3 regions of the Arthrobacter sp. DNA4 genome follow, and region 2 is predicted to be linked to each of the others. Evidence: riboswitches for the same ligand, from Rfam matches in the RefSeq annotation. Region 2 holds a riboswitch; each other region holds the start of a gene.

Region 1 (6,108 bases), 340 kb from region 2:
GACGTCCGCCACCAGCTCAGTGACGAGGACTTCCAGCGCGAATTCGTCCGCCGCGTCTACGCCACCGACCTCCAGCAGCTTACCACCATCGAGGAAAAACGCTCCGCCCGCAGGCTCAGGCTCCAGGCGCCATCCTGGGAGGCGCCGCTGCATATTGTTCCCGGTGTCCCCACGCTGGTCCTGACTGGTGGCTGGGAGCCGCTTTACGAGGAAATTGCCGGGTACCTCAGGGAGACCGGTGCCCTGCACCGCGTTGCCGCGGGAGGGCACCGGCCCCAGGACTCCCTGGACGGGGACCGGGTCATCCGCCAGTTCATCAGCGGGGTCAGCCGGAGCCAGCCCGCCCGGGCGTCCTAGCTGCCGGCAGCGACCGTCGGCTCCGGCAGGTACACCTTGCCGCCCTTGGCCAGGAACTCCTGGCTCTTCTCCCGCATGCCGGAGGCCATGTCCGCCAGTGCCGCCTGCGAGTCTGCCGACCCGTATTCGTCACGGATATCCTGGCTGATCCGCATGGAGCAGAACTTGGGCCCGCACATGGAACAGAAGTGCGCCGTCTTGGCTGGTTCAGCGGGAAGCGTCTCGTCGTGGAACGCCTCCGCGGTCACAGGATCCAGGGACAGGGCGAACTGGTCGCGCCAGCGGAATTCGAACCGTGCCTTGGACAGGGCATCGTCCCGTTCGTGCGCCCCCGTGTGGCCCTTGGCCAGGTCCGCCGCGTGCGCCGCGATCTTGTAGGTGATGACACCCGTCTTGACGTCGTCCTTGTTGGGCAGCCCCAGATGTTCCTTTGGTGTGACGTAGCAGAGCATGGCTGTCCCGTACCGGGCAATCTCGGTGGCGCCGATTGCCGACGTGATGTGGTCGTAGCCGGGAGCGATGTCGGTGACCAGCGGGCCCAGGGTATAGAAGGGCGCACCCTTGCACAGCTCCTGCTGCCGTTCCACGTTCTCACGGACCAGGTGGAAGGGAACGTGGCCCGGCCCCTCCACCATCACCTGGACGTCATACTCCCAGGCCCGCTGCGTCAGCTCGGCGAGCGTGTCCAGCTCCGCGAACTGCGCGGCGTCGTTGGCGTCCGCCGTGGAACCGGGGCGGAGGCCGTCACCCAGCGAGAAGGCGACGTCGTATTTGGCGAAGATTTCGCACAGCTCATCGAAGTGCGTGTACAGGAAGTTCTCCTGGTGGTGGGCCAGGCACCAGCCCGCCATGATGGAGCCACCGCGCGAGACAATGCCGGTGACGCGGTTGGCGGTCAGCGGAACATAGCGGAGCAGCACGCCAGCGTGGATGGTCATGTAGTCCACACCCTGTTCGCACTGTTCGATCACCGTGTCCCGGAAGATCTCCCAGGTGAGGGCGTTGGCCTCGCCGTTGACCTTTTCCAGCGCCTGGTAGATCGGCACCGTCCCGATCGGCACGGGGGAGTTGCGGATGATCCACTCCCGCGTGGTGTGGATGTCGTCGCCGGTGGAGAGGTCCATGACGGTGTCGGCACCCCACTGGGTGGCCCACTGCAGCTTGTCCACCTCCTCCGCGATGGAGCTCGTCACCGCGGAGTTGCCAATGTTCGCGTTGATTTTCACCAGGAAAGCCTTGCCAATGATCATCGGCTCGGATTCCGGATGGTTGATGTTGTTCGGGATGATGGCCCTGCCGGCAGCAACCTCGCTGCGGACCAGCTCAACGTCGCAGTTTTCGCGCAGCGCCACGAACCGCATTTCCTGAGTGACGATTCCCTGCCGGGCATAGTGCATCTGCGTCACCGTCCGGCCGTCGACGGCGCGGCGGGGCACCGGCTGTGCGCCCTTCCACTCCGCGGAGGCGGCGCCGCGGCGTACGGCCGACCGGCCGTCATCGAGCAGGTTGCGCTCCCGGCCGCCGTAGGGCTCGGTGTCCCCGCGCGCCGCGATCCACTCTGCGCGGAAGGGCTGCAGCCCGCGGACGGGGTCGCTGCCGGGCCCCGCAGTCCGGTAAGTCCGGAAGGGTGCGTTCGGCTGGCCGTTGGGTGACGGTTCAAGGGCAATTTCCGTCACAGGTACCCGGATCCCGGACGCCTCATCCGCAAGGTAGGCGAGGGAATGGGACTTCAGGGACTGGGTCACGGGCTGTTCCGATGCGTCGCCGGGCTCCCCGGCGGACGGCAGCAGGGCAGGGTTCAACTGGGTGTTTTGCGTACTCAAGGGAATACTCACTTCCTTCGCCGGCATTACCCGGACAGGTTCAACGGTCGCAGGCTGCGTCAGCCCGATCTCAGCCCCTGCAAGGGCACCCGTGTGGTCAGGAACGAAGCTACCACAGGCCCCTGAACCGGGCTTGTCATAATTGCGGTGCTAGCCTGACCGGGCATCGAAAGGAGCGCCATGGCAGACATCATCCACTTCCGTGGACCCGTCCTGACCGCACCGGACCGGGTGCGGCATGGACTTTGGTCGGTGGACGGAAGGCTCACGTTCAACAAGCCGGACACTCCTCCCGGCCGGATACTCGACGGCTGGGTCCTGCCGGGCTTCGTGGACGCCCACTGCCACATCGGCCTGGGCCCCGCAGGCCCTGTGGAGCCCGCAGCCGCCAGGGACCAGGCGCAGGCGGACCTCAACGCCGGAACCCTCCTGGTCCGGGACGCCGGCTCGCCGGCGGATACCCGCTGGATGCAGGGTGGCAGGGACTTCCCGGTGTTGATCCGTGCCGGGCGCCATATCGCCCGGACGCGCCGCTACCTGCGGGGCTTCGCTGAGGAAGTTGAACCGGACGGCCTCGTGGAGGCCGTCCGCAAGCAGGCGCGCGACGGCGACGGCTGGGTCAAGCTGGTGGGGCGACTGGATTGACCGCAGCGCCGGCGACCTGGCGCCGTCGTTTCCCGCCGCCGTCGTACGCGATGCCGTCCAGGCGGCGCACGACGAAGGCGCCCGGGTGACGGCGCACTGCTTCGCCGAAGACACCCTGGACCAGGTGCTGGACGCCGGCATTGACTGCGTCGAGCACGCCACCGGGCTCCTGCCCCGCCACCTGCCCCGGTTCGTGGAGCAGGGCGTACCGATCGTGCCCACGCTCATCAATATCGCCACCTTCCCCGACATTGCTGCGCAGGCGGATCCCAAGTTCCCACGCTATGCCGCGCACATGCGCGCCCTGTGGGAACGCAGGCTCGAGCGGGTGGCGGAAGCCCATGCCGCGGGCGTGCGCATCTTTGCCGGTACCGACGCCGGCAGCGTGATCCGGCACGGCAGGATCACGGACGAAATCCTGGCCCTGCACGGCGCCGGCCTGCCCATGGACGCGGCCCTCGACTCCGCCTGCTGGGCAGCACGAACGTGGCTGGGAGCGCACGGAGTGGAGGAAGGGGCCCGCGCCGACGTCGTCGTATGCCGGGAAGACCCGCGGGCGGTACCGGAGACCATTCATGCGCTGGAGCACGTGGTGCTGGGCGGGCGGATCATTCGCTGACAAACGGCTCGCAGGGACTTGGAATAAATTGAAGCTTCAAGTAATTTTAAGAGGTGACAGGCCGCCAATGGGACGGCCGCCAATGCTAGGAGCGTTCAATGACCGCATCAGCCAGCAGCCAGGATCTTCTTCCTGCCGACCTCGCCATGGGCACCGTGATGCTCAAGGTGGGCGACATGAAGGTCATGACCGACTACTACCAGCGTGCGCTGGGCCTTGAGGTGGTGGCCGAGCAGGACGGCGGGCTCTACCTTGGCCGCCTGGGCAGGCCGTTGGTCCACCTCGCGCTACCCCGGACTGCACCTTCCCGGCAGGGGAGAAGCAGGCCTGTTCCACACTGCGCTGCTTTTCGAGGACCAGGCTTCCCTCGCCGCCACCGTCGCTACTGCTGCCCAGTACGAGCCGCGGGCCTTCACGGGCAGTGCCGACCACCTGGTCAGTGAAGCGTTCTACTTCACCGACCCCGAGGGCAACGGCATCGAGCTGTACTGGGACCGCCCCCGCAGCAACTGGTCCTGGAATGGGACCGACGTGGTCATGGACAGCCTGGCGCTCCCGCCGCAGCGCTACCTTGAGCAGTACCTCACCGAGGAGTCCCTGGAGGGCCAGCGGCAGACGGCGGCCGGCGTAGGCCACGTCCACCTCCAGGTTGGCGATGTGCAGACCGCCCGCGACTTCTATGTGGGGACGCTCGGTTTCGAAAAGACCGCAGGTTGGCACGGGCAGGCGCTTTTCGTCTCCGCAGGCCGCTACCACCACCACATGGCCATGAACGTCTGGAACAGCCGCGGCGCTACCGCGCAAGGACACCCTTGGGCTGGGCGAGGTGCTCATCGAGGTACCTTCCGGCGACGACGTCGGGGCGCTGACCGACCGCCTGAAGGTTGCCGGGGTGCCCGCCCACCACACCGGTGCGGAGCTCCGGTTCGAGGACCCGTGGCGGAACCGGATCCGCGTCGCCGTCCGCTGATTGATCCCGCTCCGGGCGGCACTGAGCGGGAGGCCCGCGGGTGTGCGCCACCGCCCCGCAGCTACTAGGCTGATTCCGTACGGCCGGGCGGCAGGCAGCGCCCGGCGCGCAGCTCCGCCAACGGAAGAAGGGCACCAGCCATGGGCTTCACCGAGATCTTTGTCGCCACCCATGACGCCGCGCTGAAACGCGCCGACCTCCTTGATGAAGGACGCAGCTCCGGGGACGGTGCTGCTGCCAGCCAGGCGGTGCGGATCCAGGGCATCAGCGACTTCGAGGTGGAGCAACTCGGTGATCTCGCCGGGACGGCCGTCCATGCGGGGCCGATTATGAGCTGACCATGGTCGATGTCGCCAGCGACTCCTCCTTGCCGTTCCGCTACCATGGTCCGGGCCCTTGCTGACTTGCTCACCTATGAAACCGAGGGTGAAGGCAACGTCCTTGATGACGTGGCGGAGCAATGGGCCGCCCAGGAGGACATGCCGTTTGGTGCCGCCCAGGCGCGGGCGTACGTGCAGCAGCTGGCGGAACTTGCTGCCGGAATCGACGATTCCGAACGGACCGGACTGTACGTCTGGTCCGCCTGACCCGTCCCCGCCCGTTCGTGGAACCTTCCGGCGGCCCGCCGGCAGTCTTCGGGCTGCCTGCTGCGCCACGGACTGCAGCGCCAAGTCGAAATAACAGCGCTCATCTGGCACAATAAACAGGTACTCGATCTGCGTGGCCCCTCTCTCCGCGTCCGGATCCTGTCCTTCGAGCCCGCAAGTATGGCCCGCCCCACGGGTGCAGAAAGCCGGGTTCACCCCTTTTCTGAAACAGGAGTGACCACAAAAGTGGCCGTAAAGATTCGCCTTAAGCGCTTCGGCAAGATGCGCGCCCCGTACTACCGCATCGTCGTCGCGGACTCACGCACCAAGCGTGACGGCCGCGCCATCGAGGAGATCGGCAAGTACCACCCCACCGAAGAGCCCTCGTACATCGAGGTCAACTCCGAGCGTGCACAGTACTGGCTCTCCGTCGGCGCACAGCCGTCCGAGCAGGTTGCCGCGATCCTGAAGATCACCGGTGACTGGCAGAAGTTCAAGGGCCTGCCGGGCCAGGAAGGCACCCTCAAGACCAAGGTCTCGAAGGAAGCCTTCGTTGCCCCGGAAAAGGGCTCGGTCATCATCCCGGAAGCCATCACCAAGAAGGCTTCCAAGTCTGACGCTGCCGAGGCCCCGGCGGACGCCGAAGCTGAGACCACCGAGGCTGAGTAGATTGCTGGCAGAAGCGCTGGAGCACCTGGTCCGCGGAATCGTTGATTCCCCGGACGACGTCAAGGTCAGTTCCAAGAGCAACCGCCGCGGGGACACCCTCGAGGTGCGCGTTCACCAGGACGACCTCGGACGGGTGATCGGCCGCCAGGGCCGCACCGCGCGCGCTCTGCGCACCGTGGTGGCTGCACTGGCCGGCGGCGAACCGGTACGGGTCGACGTCGTCGACACCGACCGTCGCCGCTGAGCGCTCGGCAATACCAGTTTTTGCTCCGGCCCCTCCACCACAGGTGGAGGGGCCGGAGTTCTTTCACAACAAAGTGCTTTCAGCAGAAACACCCCAACGCGGAACAGAGGAACAGATGCAGCTTCAGGTGGCACGGATTGGCAAGCCGCACGGCATTCGCGGGGAAGTCACCGTCCAGGTGCTGACCGACGCCC
Region 2 (6,108 bases):
CGTCGCCCTCGGCGAGCGCGGTGGCGAACCATTGGCTGCGCGGCACCACCTGGGCATTATGCGCGACGGCGACGCCCAGTTTCCCGCCGTCCGTCGCCTGTCCGTTGGGTGCCAGCGGGCGCCCGGTGACCTGGCTGACGAGCGTGGTGATGGAGGCGCCGTCGGCCACCTCGTGCGTATTTCCGTTCAGGGTGATGTTCACGCTGTCTCCTTGATGTGGGGTGTGGTGGCGGCTGCCGCCGGCCGGGAGAACCGCTCCGGGCTGAAGGGCGCCCAGCGGGAATCGGATGTACCGTCCAGCAGCGCCGTGCAGATGGCGGCTGCGGCGGGTGTGAGCAGGACGCCGTGCCGGAAGAACCCGGTGGCGATGATGAGTCCCGGGACGTGCCCGTCGGCAGGGTTTCCGGACCCCGGATCCACCCGCACGCGGCCCAGCAGGGGCGCGTTGTCAGGGGTACCGGGGCGGGCCCGGGCGGTGCACTCGAGCAGTTCCAGTTCGGCGACGGCGGGCACCAGCGCCTGCGCGTCCCGCAGCAGCTGGTAGACGCCTCCGGCGCTCACGGCATCGGAGAGCGCGTCCTCGCGCTGGGTTGCCCCTATCACCACGGTTCCGTCCTGCCGGGGGACGATGTAGACGGGGACGCCGTGAACCAGGCCGCGCACCGTGGAGGTCACCAGGGGCTGGAGGTGCTGCGGAACGGCGAGGCGGAGGATGTCCCCGTGGACTGGGCGCAGTGGCAGGTCGAGGCCGTCGGGCAGGCCCCCAAGGTCCCCTGCCTGCAGGCCGTTGGCCACGATGGTTTCCGCCGCCAGGACGGTGCCGCCGCCGGCGAGGCTGGCACCGGTAACCGTTCCGCCCTCCCACAGCAGGCCGGCGGCCCGGTCGGGTACGGCATACCCGTCCACCGCTCCGGCGGCGGCCAGCTCCGGGGACCTAAGAGCAGCGCCCGCGAGGGCCAGCCGCAGGGCTGCCACCAGGCGCCGGGGATCCACCTGGTGGTCTGCGGGTGTGTCCAGGGCGCAGGCGATGGCGGGACTGAGCAGCGGTTCGCGTTTGCGGGCTTCGCGCACGGCCAGGGGCTCCACCCCCAGTCCGTTGGCCTGTTGTACCGCGCGGAGGTCCATCAGCGCGCGGCGGTCCGCGGCGTCGGCACCCACGGCGAGTGTCGGCGTCGTCAGGTATCCACAATCCGCCCCCGTCGCGCCGGCGATCCCCGCGGCGAACCCGGGCCAGCGGGACGATGCCTCAAGCATCAGTTCCAGGAGGTCCTCCTCCTGGTAGTGAAGTTCGCTGACCGGGGCAAGCATGCCCGCGGCGGCCCAGCTGGCACCGTTTCCGGGTGCGTCATCGATCAGGGCAACGGAGCGTCCGGAACGCTGCGCCTCCCAGGCGATGCCATGGCCCACCACTCCCCCGCCGATGACGGCGACGTCGGCCCGGACGGTGGACTGGATGCCGGTATGGGCGGGCCCGGGGACATTGTCAACGGGGTTGCGCATGTGGTTCCTTCCCTACGCCGGCATTAACCGGATCAGGTCAAGCGGTCGGCTCTGACGCCCTCTCAGCCCGGCGCTTTGTGACAGCTGCCGCAGGCTCCCGCAGTACCTGCCCAGTTTAGAGGAACTAGGCTTGCAGGCATGAATGTGTCCGCCTCATCCCTGCCCGCCGCCCCCACGCTCCAGCCACCGCGGCCCTCACCGCCGAAGTTGCCAACGCCCCACAGCGACGCCCTCAAGGCAACCCGCCTGTACCTCTGCACCGACGCACGGACGGCGCGCGGCGATTTCGCGGAGTTCGTTGACGCCGCGTTTGCCGGCGGCGTGGACATCATCCAGCTGCGCGACAAGACCATCGAGGCCGCAGAGGAACTGGACCTCCTGGCGGTCCTGAAGGAAACAGCGGTACGCCACGGCCGGCTCTGGGCCGTCAACGACCGTGCGGACATCGCCGTGCTGTCCGGGGCACCGGTGTTCCACATTGGCCAGAAGGACCTTCCGCTGCCGGCAGCACGGACGCTGGTCAACGGAAACGCGGCCATTGGACTCTCCAGCCACACCACCGACCAGGTGGACGCCGCCTTGGCCGCAACGGTTGGGCCGTCAGGGCTGGACTATTTCTGCGTGGGTCCGGTCTGGGCCACACCCACCAAACCCGGCAGGGCCGCCGTCGGCCCTGAACTGGTGACATATGCCGCCGAAGCCTCCCGGCAGGCCGGAGATCCCGTGCCGTGGTTTGCCATCGGCGGCATCGACCACGGAAACGTCCGGGACGTGGTGGAGGCGGGTGCCGGCAGGATCGTGGTGGTCCGCGCCATCACGGAGGCACCCGACCCCGCGGCCGCCGCCGCCTCCCTGCTCGACGCGCTGGACGGCACCGGCTCCTGAGCCTGCTTAATTCCGGGACTTGGGGATACGCTGATTTTTGTGTCACATCATCGGTTGGCCCCCAACGTCCATGACCACAAGAACGCCCTGGAAGAGGCGCTGGGCCTGCTGCGGACGGAACTTGAACTGCCGGGGCCGTACCCCGCCGAAGCAGTGGAAGACGCCCGGGCCGCCATCGCGGCGCTGAAACTGCCGTCCTACGACCTGACCGCCGTCGAGTTCGTGACCATCGATCCGGCGTCCTCCACGGACCTGGACCAGGCAGTGTTCATCGAACGGGACGGAAACGGCTACCGGGTCATGTACGCCATCGCCGACGTTCCGGCGTTCGTTGCTCCGGGCGGCCCGCTGGACGCCGAAACCCGGCGCCGCGGACAGACGTTCTACGCCCCGGACGGCCGGATCCCGCTGCACCCCGAGGTGATCAGCGAGGGCGCCGGAAGCCTGTTGCCCGGCCAGGAGTGTTCGGCTTTCGTCTGGGACTTCACGCTCGACGGCGACGCGACAGTGCTGTCCGTGGGCGTCCGGCGGGCGCGGGTCATCAGCCGTGACAAGCTCAGCTACAAAGGCGCCCAGGCCGATCTTGACGCCGGGACTGCCTCGCCCGTGCTGGGGCTGCTCCGCGAGGTGGGGCTGAAGCGGGTGGCGCTGGAACGGGCACGCGGGGGCGCCAGCCTGAACATGCCTGAGCAGGAGATCGTCCAGTTGCCCGACGGCGGCTACCGGATCGACGCTGTTCCGCAGCTTCCCGTGGAGGACTGGAATGCGCAGATTTCCCTGATGACCGGAATGGCCGCCGCACAGCTCATGCTGGAGGGCAAAGTGGGCATCCTGCGCACCATGCCCGCACCGGATGAACGGTCCCTGCGGCATTTCCGGCTGCAGACCGAGGTGCTGGGCAGGCCGTGGGACGGGGAAGTCAGCTACGGCGAGTACCTCCGGTCGCTCGATCCCACCGATCCCCGGCAGCTGGCCATCATGCACTCAGCCGGCATGCTGTTCCGTGGCGCGTCCTACACCGCCTTCGATGGCACTGTCCCCGAAGACGGCATCCAGTCGGCCATCGGCGCCGCCTACGCCCACACCACCGCGCCGCTGCGCCGCCTGGTGGACCGCTTCGTGCTGGTCATCTGCGAGGCCCTGAGCAACGGCGGCAACGTCCCCGGCTGGGCGCGGGAGGCCCTGCCGCTGCTCCCGGGCATCATGGCGGGATCGGACCAGCTGGCCTCCCGAATGGAACGCCTGGCCCTGGATACCGTGGAAGCGGCGCTGCTGCTGAACCACATCGGGCAGGAGTTTGATGCCATCGTCATTTCCGGATCCAAGCCGCAAAACGGAAACGGCAACGGAAACGGCAAGAATGGAAACGGGAACGGGAAGAACGGCAACGGCAACGGAAATTCGGGGATCATCCAGATCGCCGAACCTGCGGTGACTGCACGCTGCGCGGGCGAACTGGAGTCCGGCACCAAGGTCCGCGTCCGGCTGGTTTCCTCGGACATCACCACCCGGCAGATCCACTTCGAACTCGTTTCCTGAGAGGCCGGCGGGCGCCCCTGGCGGCCCGAAACCGTGTTTCCGCGCCCGTACGGCTAGACTGGAGGGGTAGAACTGGATGCCCGGTCGTTGATTTCCTTGATTTGAAACCAACAAGCCCGCCCCTACGCGATCTTGAGATTTACCCGTTGGTCACCAGTGCCAGCATTTAGATAGCCCGCGATCGGCTTCCACTGGAATCGCTTGCGCGCCTGAGCGTGCTCCGGAGCGGCCAGCCTTGGCCGGCCCGTTGAGCAGGCAGCGCCATTGCCCAAATGAATAAGGAAACTCCCCTGTGAGTGAATTGCATACCCACCAGCTCCTGAGCGATGAGTCCGGCACGGAAACCATCGAGCCGGAAGAAACCATCATCTCCGACGAGACGCCGCACGAGATCGCGGAGAAGTCCTTCGCCGACTACAACGTCCGCGCAGACATCGTCGAATCCCTGGCCGACGCCGGCATCACCCACCCCTTCCCCATCCAGGCCATGACCCTGCCGGTCGCCCTGGGCGGCCACGACATCATCGGCCAGGCCAAGACCGGTACCGGCAAGACCCTGGGCTTCGGCATTCCGGCGCTGCAGCGCGTGATCGGGCAGGATGATCCGGGCTACGCCAAGCTGGCCGTGCCCGGCGCACCGCAGGCCCTGGTCATTGTTCCCACCCGTGAACTGGCCGTCCAGGTAGCCAACGACCTTCAAACGGCGGCGCGCAAGCGCAACGCCAGGATCACCACCATCTACGGCGGCCGCGCGTACGAGCCCCAGGTGGAGGCGTTGAAGCAGGGCGTCGAGGTAGTGGTGGGAACCCCCGGCCGGCTGATCGACCTTTTCAAGCAGAAGCACCTGAGCCTGAAGAACGTCAAGATCGTGGTGCTGGACGAAGCCGACGAAATGCTGGACCTGGGCTTCCTGCCGGACGTGGAGACGCTGATCGCGGCAACGCCCGCCGTCCGCCAGACCCTCCTGTTCTCCGCCACCATGCCCGGGCCGGTCATCGCCATGGCCCGCCGCTACATGACCCAGCCCACGCACATCCGCGCCGCGGATCCGGAGGACGAGGGCCTGACCAAGCGCGACATCCGCCAGCTGATCTACCGTGCGCACAGCATGGACAAGACCGAAGTGGTGGCACGCATCCTGCAGGCCCGCGGCCGCGGACGGACCATCATCTTCACCAAGACCAAGCGCACCGCAGCGAAGGTGGCCGAGGAACTTGTGGACCGCGGCTTCGCGGCCGCCGCCATCCACGGCGACCTGGGCCAGGGCGCCCGGGAGCAGGCGCTGCGGGCGTTCCGCAACAACAAGGTGGACGTCCTGGTGGCCACGGACGTTGCCGCGCGCGGCATCGACGTCGAGGACGTTACCCACGTCATCAACTACCAGTGCGTGGAAGACGAGAAAATCTACCTGCACCGGGTGGGCCGCACCGGCCGTGCCGGCAACAAGGGCACCGCCGTCACGTTCGTGGACTGGGACGACATGCCGCGCTGGGGCCTGATCAACAAGGCGCTGGGGCTGAGTGTGCCGGAGCCCGTCGAGACCTACTCCTCCTCGCCGCACCTCTACACCGACCTCGACATCCCCGAGGGCACCAAGGGCCGCCTGCCCCGTGACAAGCGGACCCTGGCCGGTGTCGACGCCGAAGTCCTCGAGGACCTCGGCGAGACCGGCAAGAAGAACAGCCGCGGCGGCCGCGACGCAGGCCGCTCACGCGACCGGGACGGACGGGGCCGCGGAAATACCGACGCCGGCAAGGGCGGCAGCCGTGAAGGCGGCCGCAGCAATGACTCCACCGGACGCCCGGGCGAGCGCCGTCGTCGTACCTCAACTCCGGAGACCGCATCCGCCGCCGAAGCTGCGGCACCCGCGGCAGAGGGCGAAAAGCCCAACCGCGCCCGCCGGACCCGCACACGCACCCGCCGCCGCAACGGCGAAGTGGTGGCCGGTGCGGACAACGGCAGCCAGCCGGGCAACTCCGAGGCCTAACTGCCCTGATGACTGACACTGTTTGGGCGCCGGACGGCGGCAGCCTGGTGGTGCACGCGGACAACGCGGCGTACCTCCCCACGCTGCCGGACGGCGCCTTCACACTGATTTACGTGGACCCGCCCTTCAACACGGGCCGGCCGCAGCAGCGCCAGGAAACGCGGATGGTGGTGAACGCCGGCGGCAGCGGGGACCGG
Region 3 (6,108 bases), 1.1 Mb from region 2:
TAACGATCTCGAACTCACCCCTGACAATGAGGGGACCATCCGGGCACACCACGATCGAGCTGGCGGCGGATTCCTGGTCCGCGTCTGTTCGTGTTCCATGCTGTTCGGGGTTCATGCCTGCACCGCATTCATCGTTGTTTCCGGCTTTCTGGCTTCCTGGCCTGCTGGGTTGTGTGGGAGCTTGCCGCCGTGGAGCAGCAGGAGCTTTGCCTCGGAGTGCGCCGCGGTCCTGAGCTTTCTGCCTGCATACGGCATGCCGCCGCTCCACCTGAAAGCAAGCGCAAGCCACACGCAGACCGCCCGCTCAGCTGCCCAGAAGGGCGCAAACCATGCTGCCGAGGCGGGAAAGACGGCGCTCCCGTTGTGCCGTCGTCGTCCGATTTCTGCGCAGGCCACAGCTGCTCCGGCGAGCAACGCGATGGCCGCCCGCCGTGCCCTTGCAGGGAGGAGGGCGGCGCCGGCGGCTGCAGGCAGCAGGGCAAGCTCCGCGGCCAGCCGCCGCGGCTGGGCCAAGTCGTCGTAGGCCTGCCGCACACGCTGGCGCAGGAAGTGCCGGGCAGTTGGCGGCCGGCGTGCCACGAACAGGTCCGGAAGGATCCGCTCGCTTCCGCCGGCCGCCTTGATGGTCCGGATGAGCTCCAGGTTTTCAAACAGCACGCCTGCGTAGCCCCCGGTGGCCAGTAGGGCGCTCCGGCGTACCCCGAGCGTCCCCGGGTAGTCGGCAGACCAGGCGCGGTTGAGCAGCGTCCTGGCCGTATCCCAGCGGGCGTGCCAGGGAAGGGGAGCGAAGTAGTTTTGCGGCCGCACCACGTCCGCGGACTTGAGATAGTGCACGACGGCGGCGAGGGACTCGCGCGTGTAGCGGACGTCGTCGTCGGCGATGACGAGGAACTCCGCACGTGAGGTGCTGGCACCGGTCATCACCCCTGCCACCTTGCCGTTGCCGGTGCCGGTGCGGCTTACCAGGTCCGGGCGGATGTGGCGGACCCCGCCGGGAAACGCGGCACGGTGGCGGTCGAAGAGGTTTTCCTCGGACCCGTCCACTACTATGACGGGCATCCAGCCCACCAAGCGGTGAAGGTAACCCGACAACTCGGCGAGGCCCGAGTCCCCGGTCCAGCGCAGGGGAAGGACGTATTCCGCGTCGTGTGCCACAAAACCCGGGGACGCCTCCGCGGGGGACCAGCCTGTCACGCTGCCGCCGGCACGGCCGCCCGAAGCGAGGTTTGCCCGGCTTCCCAGGAGGACATCAAGTGGCCGGAGACGCGGCTGTCGATGGCCATAACGGCCGTGGCACCGAACAGGACGTCCTCAAGGAGGCCAGGCTCAGCCTCAACCAGGCCGCCGGCAAGGTCCCGCCCGGCAATCTGTTCATGCACCGCGTCGGCTTCCACGTGCTCATCGAAATAGTGGGTGACGTCTGCGGCGAAACCATGCCGGCGGAATCCGTTGCCGTAGAAACGGTTGGGCTGGGAAGAGGTCATTTCGTACATGGCCAGGTGGCCGGTGATGGCCCCGCGCAGCCGCCGGTTCAGGCCGCACAGCGACATGAGGTTCACGGACGCGAGGGAGACGGCGGGGATGGTATCGATGTAGGCGCCGTACCTGTCGTCCAGGCCCAGCCCGCGCATGGTCCGGGCAAACAGCGCACTGTGCATCCGCTCCGGCCTGCCGCCGCCGTATTCGTCGGCCTGGATTTCCACGAGGGCAGCCTTGGCCCGGCCGGATAGCCGCGGAATGGCCCAGGTGTGCGGATCCGCTTCCTTCAACTGGTACACGGATTTGTGGATCAGGAACTCTTTGAGCTGCTCCAGGCTTGCCTTCCGTGCCACGAAGCGGGAAACGCTCGGGCCGGTGTCCATAGCGGCGAGGCCGAAAAGGACGTCGGCCACGGCATCGCTGGTCATGGCAATCCCGGCGGGCAGTTCGACATTACCGGCGGTTTGGCGTGCGGCGGCGCGAAGGGCGGCTTCAAAGGGTTCTTCGATCAGTCGCCGGACCCTGATCAGGGCCGGTTCCCACTCCCAAGCGTCGCTGACCCCGTCCAGGCCCGAGTAGTGCAGTTCGTACAGGCAAAAGAGTGACAGCTGGATGTCTTCGTCGGCAATGATGTCACCGGTACCCGCCACCTGCGCCGCCACCAGCCGGTACAGCCCGTCCAGCTCCGGAGTGGCAGCATCAGGGGCCTTGGACAGGGCCGCAAAGAGGGCGCTGCTGATGGGACCTCTGGTGTCCGGGATTCTCATGGTGCTCCTTGGTTGCCGCGCCGGTTCGGGGAACGGCCGCCGATGGTGCTCCCATTCCCTGTGGTGGTCGTACCCCGGGGGACAACATAGTAAGCATGATTACTAATAAAAGCTAAGCAGCCCGGGGCCGCTTGGCAAGTACCGGTGCGTGTCCCGCTGCGCCGGGTCAACCGGCGCTACTCGTCCAGAGCCGAACCCAGGATGTCGCGCAGTGCCTCCACCGCCAGTTCGTGGTCCTGAAGCTGCGGCAAGCCGGACACCGCCACGGAAGCCACCACACCAACGCCCGTGACCTGGATCGGAAACGCGCCCCCGTGTGCCGCATAGCGGGACTGGTCGAACCAGGCGTTGTCCTCGATCCGGCCGCCGCCCAGCCGGCCGCGCAGTCCCACCAGGAGGGAGGGCACCTCGTACCGCAGGGCAGTGCGCTGCTTGGCCCGGATCCAGTGGCCGTTGTCGGGCGTGGCGCCCGGAAGTGCGACATGGAACAGCACCTGGTCACCCTTGGCGATGTCGATGGCGATGGGCAATGACCGCTCCTTGCCCAGTTCAACGAGGAGCAGGCCCAGGTTCAACGAATCATCCAGCGAGAAGCCGGGGAACTGGAGCTCACGGACCTCTGCCTCGATGCGGGCAATCTGCGCCTCCAGTGAGCCCTCCGGCTGGGCGTCGCTGGAATCAGGATCGAACCCGGTTACATCCGGTGGATTGGCGGTCATGGCCCTCAATCTACTCCTGCCAGGTGTAAACTTGACCACGCCCAACTGGGCAAAATAGACAGCGTTACCCAACCACAAGCAACACTAAAAACGACAGGGGAGCGCCGCCGTCGGGCATCCTGGCACAGGCCGGGCACCGCAGGTGGGCGCTGAGAGTGCGGACAGCCGCAGACCCTCGAACCTGATCCGGTTAGTACCGGCGCAAGGGAGTCGAGTTCTCAAAGTGTCGCGGATGCACGGCCACAGGCCTGCACCCGGGTCCACTTTCCCCTCCTGTTTCCCAGGAGGATCACATGAGCACTGCAGCAATCAAGAAGACCACCAGTAAGTCCTGGCGCGTCGTGGACATCGTCGTCGCCGCGCTGGTGGCCATCGCGGGCGGCGTCATCTTCTGGGCATGGGACCAGGGTGCCGCCGCACTGTCCGCCCCCATGAACGCCGCCTACCCGCCCCTGACCGGACTGCTCGCCGGCGGCTGGATGATTCCCGGGGTGCTGGGCATGCTCATCATCCGCAAGCCCGGAGCCGCCCTGTTCTGCGAGACTGTAGCCGCAACCGGCGAACTGCTGATGGGTTCCCAGTACGGCGCCTCGGTCCTGTTCTCGGGTTTCATCCAGGGCCTGGGCGCGGAAATCATTTTCGCGATCTTCGTCTACCGCAAGTTCAACCTGCCCGTATCGCTGCTGGTAAGCGCCGCGGCAGGGTTCTTCTGCGGACTGAATGACTCGTTTGCGCCGTGGGGCTGGAACATTGCCTACTCCGGCGCGGACAAGCTCGCCTACATCGTGCTGACCACCCTTTCCGGGGCCATCCTGGCTGGCGCTTTGTCCTGGCTTGCCACCCGCGGCCTGGCCCGCACCGGCGTGCTGGGCTCCTTCGCGTCCCGCAAGGCTGCCACGGAGCCCGTCTTCTCCTGATGGCATCCTCCCAGGACGCCTCCGGCACGGTCCGGCCTGCCGCCATCGCCGCCCGCGGATGGGGCTGGCGGCACGCCGGAAGGGCCAAGCCCGCCGTCCACGGCCTTGACCTGGACATCGCCCCCGGGGAGCGGGTGCTCCTGCTGGGGCCTTCCGGCGCCGGGAAGTCCACCCTGCTGCACGCCCTGGCCGGCGTCCTGGGAGACATCAACGACGACGGCGAGGCAGGCGACGCCGACGAGTCCGGTTCGCTGCTGGTGGACGGAGCCCCGCCCCGGGCACGGCGCGGCCGTGCCGGTCTCATGCAGCAGGACCCGGAGACCCAGGTGGTCCTGTCGCGGGTGGGGGACGACGTCGCCTTCGGCGCCGAAAACCTTGCGGTGCCCCGCGACGCCATCTGGCCGCGCGTTCACGAGGCACTTGCCGACGTCGGGCTCGCCCACCTCCCGCTGGACCACCCGACGTCGGCCCTGTCCGGCGGCCAAAAGCAGCGCCTGGCGCTGGCGGGCATCCTGGCGATGCGTCCCGGACTGATCCTGCTGGACGAGCCCACCGCCAACCTGGACCCGGACGGCGTGCTGGAGGTCCGCGACGCCGTGGCCCGCTCCCTGGACAAAACCGGGGCGACGCTGGTGGTGGTGGAGCACCGGGTGTCCGTCTGGAAGGACCTGGTGGACCGGATCGTGGTCCTGCAGCCGGGCTCCGCCGCCGATCCTGCAGTGCTCCTGGACGGGCCGCCGGACCGAGTACTTACGGAGGCGCGGAGCATGCTCGCCGCAGCGGGCGTCTGGGTACCCGGGTACGTGCCGGCCACACGTGCCCGCGCCGCCGTCCCGGCTCCCGGCGCAGGCAGCCTCCTGCTGGCCGCAGAGCAGCTGGGCGTCTCCCGCGAACGCCCCCGCCGCAAAGGCTTCCGGAAGATCCTGCCTGTCCCGGTCCAGGAAGGCGTGGCCGCGCAGGTCCGCGCCGGGCAGGCCCTTGCCATCACCGGCGCCAACGGCGCCGGCAAGTCCACGTTCGCGCTGACCCTCGGCGGGCTGCTTGAGCCGGTGTCCGGAAAAGTGTCCGCGACGCTGGACCTCAGCCGCGGTGCCGGCATCGATCCCTACAAGTGGAAGGCCGAGCAGCTGATTTCGCGGGTGGGCACGGTATTCCAGGAGCCGGAGCACCAGTTCGTCACCGGAAAGGTGCTCGACGAGCTGCTCTTCGGCCCCCGGCACCTGGGGCACGGCGAGGACCGGGTTGAGGAACTGCTGGAGCGGCTGCGGCTTACCCAGCTGGTGGATGCCAACCCCTATACGCTCTCCGGCGGTGAGAAGCGGCGCTTGTCCGTTGCCACCGTCCTGGCCGCCAGCCCCCAGGTGCTGATCCTGGACGAGCCCACGTTCGGCCAGGATGCCAATACCTGGGCCGAACTGGCATCGTTCCTGTCCGAGCTCCTTGATGCGGGCACTGCAGTGGTTGCCGTGACCCATGATGCCGAATTCACGGAGGCGCTGGGCGGTGCGGAACTGCGGATGGCCGCGGCCGAAGTGGTGGCGCCATGAGGCAGCAACTCACCTTGAGCGGCAACCACGCCCTCCTTGCCCGCGCTAACCCTTTGAGCAAGTTCGCGGCGGTCCTGCTCATCACGGCCGTCCTGGCGCTGTCCATCGACTGGGTGTCGGCGTCCGTTGCCCTGGTGTTCGAACTTCTGCTGTTTCCCCTGGCCGGACTCACCTTGTCCCTGCTGTGGCAGCGCGGCTGGCCGCTGATCCTCGCCGCTGCCGTGGGAGGCTGGAGCACCTCCATCCTGGCGCCGGACAGCGGCAGGATCCTGCTCGATGCCGGCATCTGGACCATGAGCGAGGGGTCCCTCCAGCTGGGCATCGGATTCCTGTTGCGCGGTTTTGCGATCGCCCTCCCGGCAGTGCTCCTGATGAGCTGCACCGATCCGACCGACCTCGCCGACGCGCTCGCGCAGAAGGCACGCCTGCCGCACCGGTTCGTCCTGGGAACCCTCGCAGCGATGCGTTTGGTGGGGCTCATGGCCGAGGAATGGCAGACCATCGGGATGGCGCGGCGTGCCCGCGGCGTGGGTGCCCGCGGCAGCCTGGGCCAGCGGGTGAAGGCCACGCTGGGGCAAAGTTTCGGGCTGCTGGTCCAGGCCATCCGCCGTGCATCGAGGCTCGCGGTGACCATGGAGGCGAGGGGTTTTGGCGGCGGCCCGCGGACCTGGGCCCGGGT

What was found. Region 2 has a riboswitch for thiamine pyrophosphate ahead of NMQ03_RS14185 (FAD-dependent oxidoreductase). Riboswitches for the same ligand answer to the same signal wherever they lie in the genome.
Region 1: linked by a shared signal. The riboswitch ahead of thiC (phosphomethylpyrimidine synthase ThiC) and the one ahead of NMQ03_RS14185 (FAD-dependent oxidoreductase) in region 2 are both predicted to bind thiamine pyrophosphate.
Region 3: linked by a shared signal. The riboswitch ahead of NMQ03_RS19310 (ECF transporter S component) and the one ahead of NMQ03_RS14185 (FAD-dependent oxidoreductase) in region 2 are both predicted to bind thiamine pyrophosphate.

The regions. Positions count from the first base shown of each region.
Region 1 covers NZ_CP101466.1:2,756,498-2,762,605, reverse strand. The annotation lists gene NMQ03_RS12740 (alpha/beta hydrolase) at 1-357, shown strand, start outside; gene thiC (phosphomethylpyrimidine synthase ThiC) at 354-2,159, opposite strand; TPP riboswitch at 2,176-2,283, opposite strand; partial or broken gene NMQ03_RS12730 (amidohydrolase family protein) at 2,361-3,444, shown strand; partial or broken gene NMQ03_RS12725 (VOC family protein) at 3,591-4,414, shown strand; partial or broken gene NMQ03_RS12720 (hypothetical protein) at 4,555-5,001, shown strand; gene rpsP (30S ribosomal protein S16) at 5,248-5,670, shown strand; gene NMQ03_RS12710 (RNA-binding protein) at 5,672-5,914, shown strand; gene rimM (ribosome maturation factor RimM) at 6,030-6,108, shown strand, end outside.
Region 2 covers NZ_CP101466.1:3,092,214-3,098,321, forward strand. The annotation lists gene thiS (sulfur carrier protein ThiS) at 1-202, opposite strand, end outside; gene NMQ03_RS14185 (FAD-dependent oxidoreductase) at 199-1,500, opposite strand; TPP riboswitch at 1,493-1,611, opposite strand; gene thiE (thiamine phosphate synthase) at 1,639-2,385, shown strand; gene NMQ03_RS14195 (RNB domain-containing ribonuclease) at 2,425-3,924, shown strand; gene NMQ03_RS14200 (DEAD/DEAH box helicase) at 4,217-5,911, shown strand; gene NMQ03_RS14205 (site-specific DNA-methyltransferase) at 5,920-6,108, shown strand, end outside.
Region 3 covers NZ_CP101466.1:4,164,207-4,170,314, reverse strand. The annotation lists gene NMQ03_RS19330 (CDGSH iron-sulfur domain-containing protein) at 1-115, opposite strand, end outside; gene NMQ03_RS19325 (glycosyltransferase family 2 protein) at 112-1,155, opposite strand; gene NMQ03_RS19320 (iron-containing redox enzyme family protein) at 1,191-2,246, opposite strand; gene NMQ03_RS19315 (heme-degrading domain-containing protein) at 2,423-2,965, opposite strand; TPP riboswitch at 3,051-3,191, shown strand; gene NMQ03_RS19310 (ECF transporter S component) at 3,259-3,882, shown strand; gene NMQ03_RS19305 (ABC transporter ATP-binding protein) at 3,882-5,429, shown strand; gene NMQ03_RS19300 (energy-coupling factor transporter transmembrane protein EcfT) at 5,426-6,108, shown strand, end outside.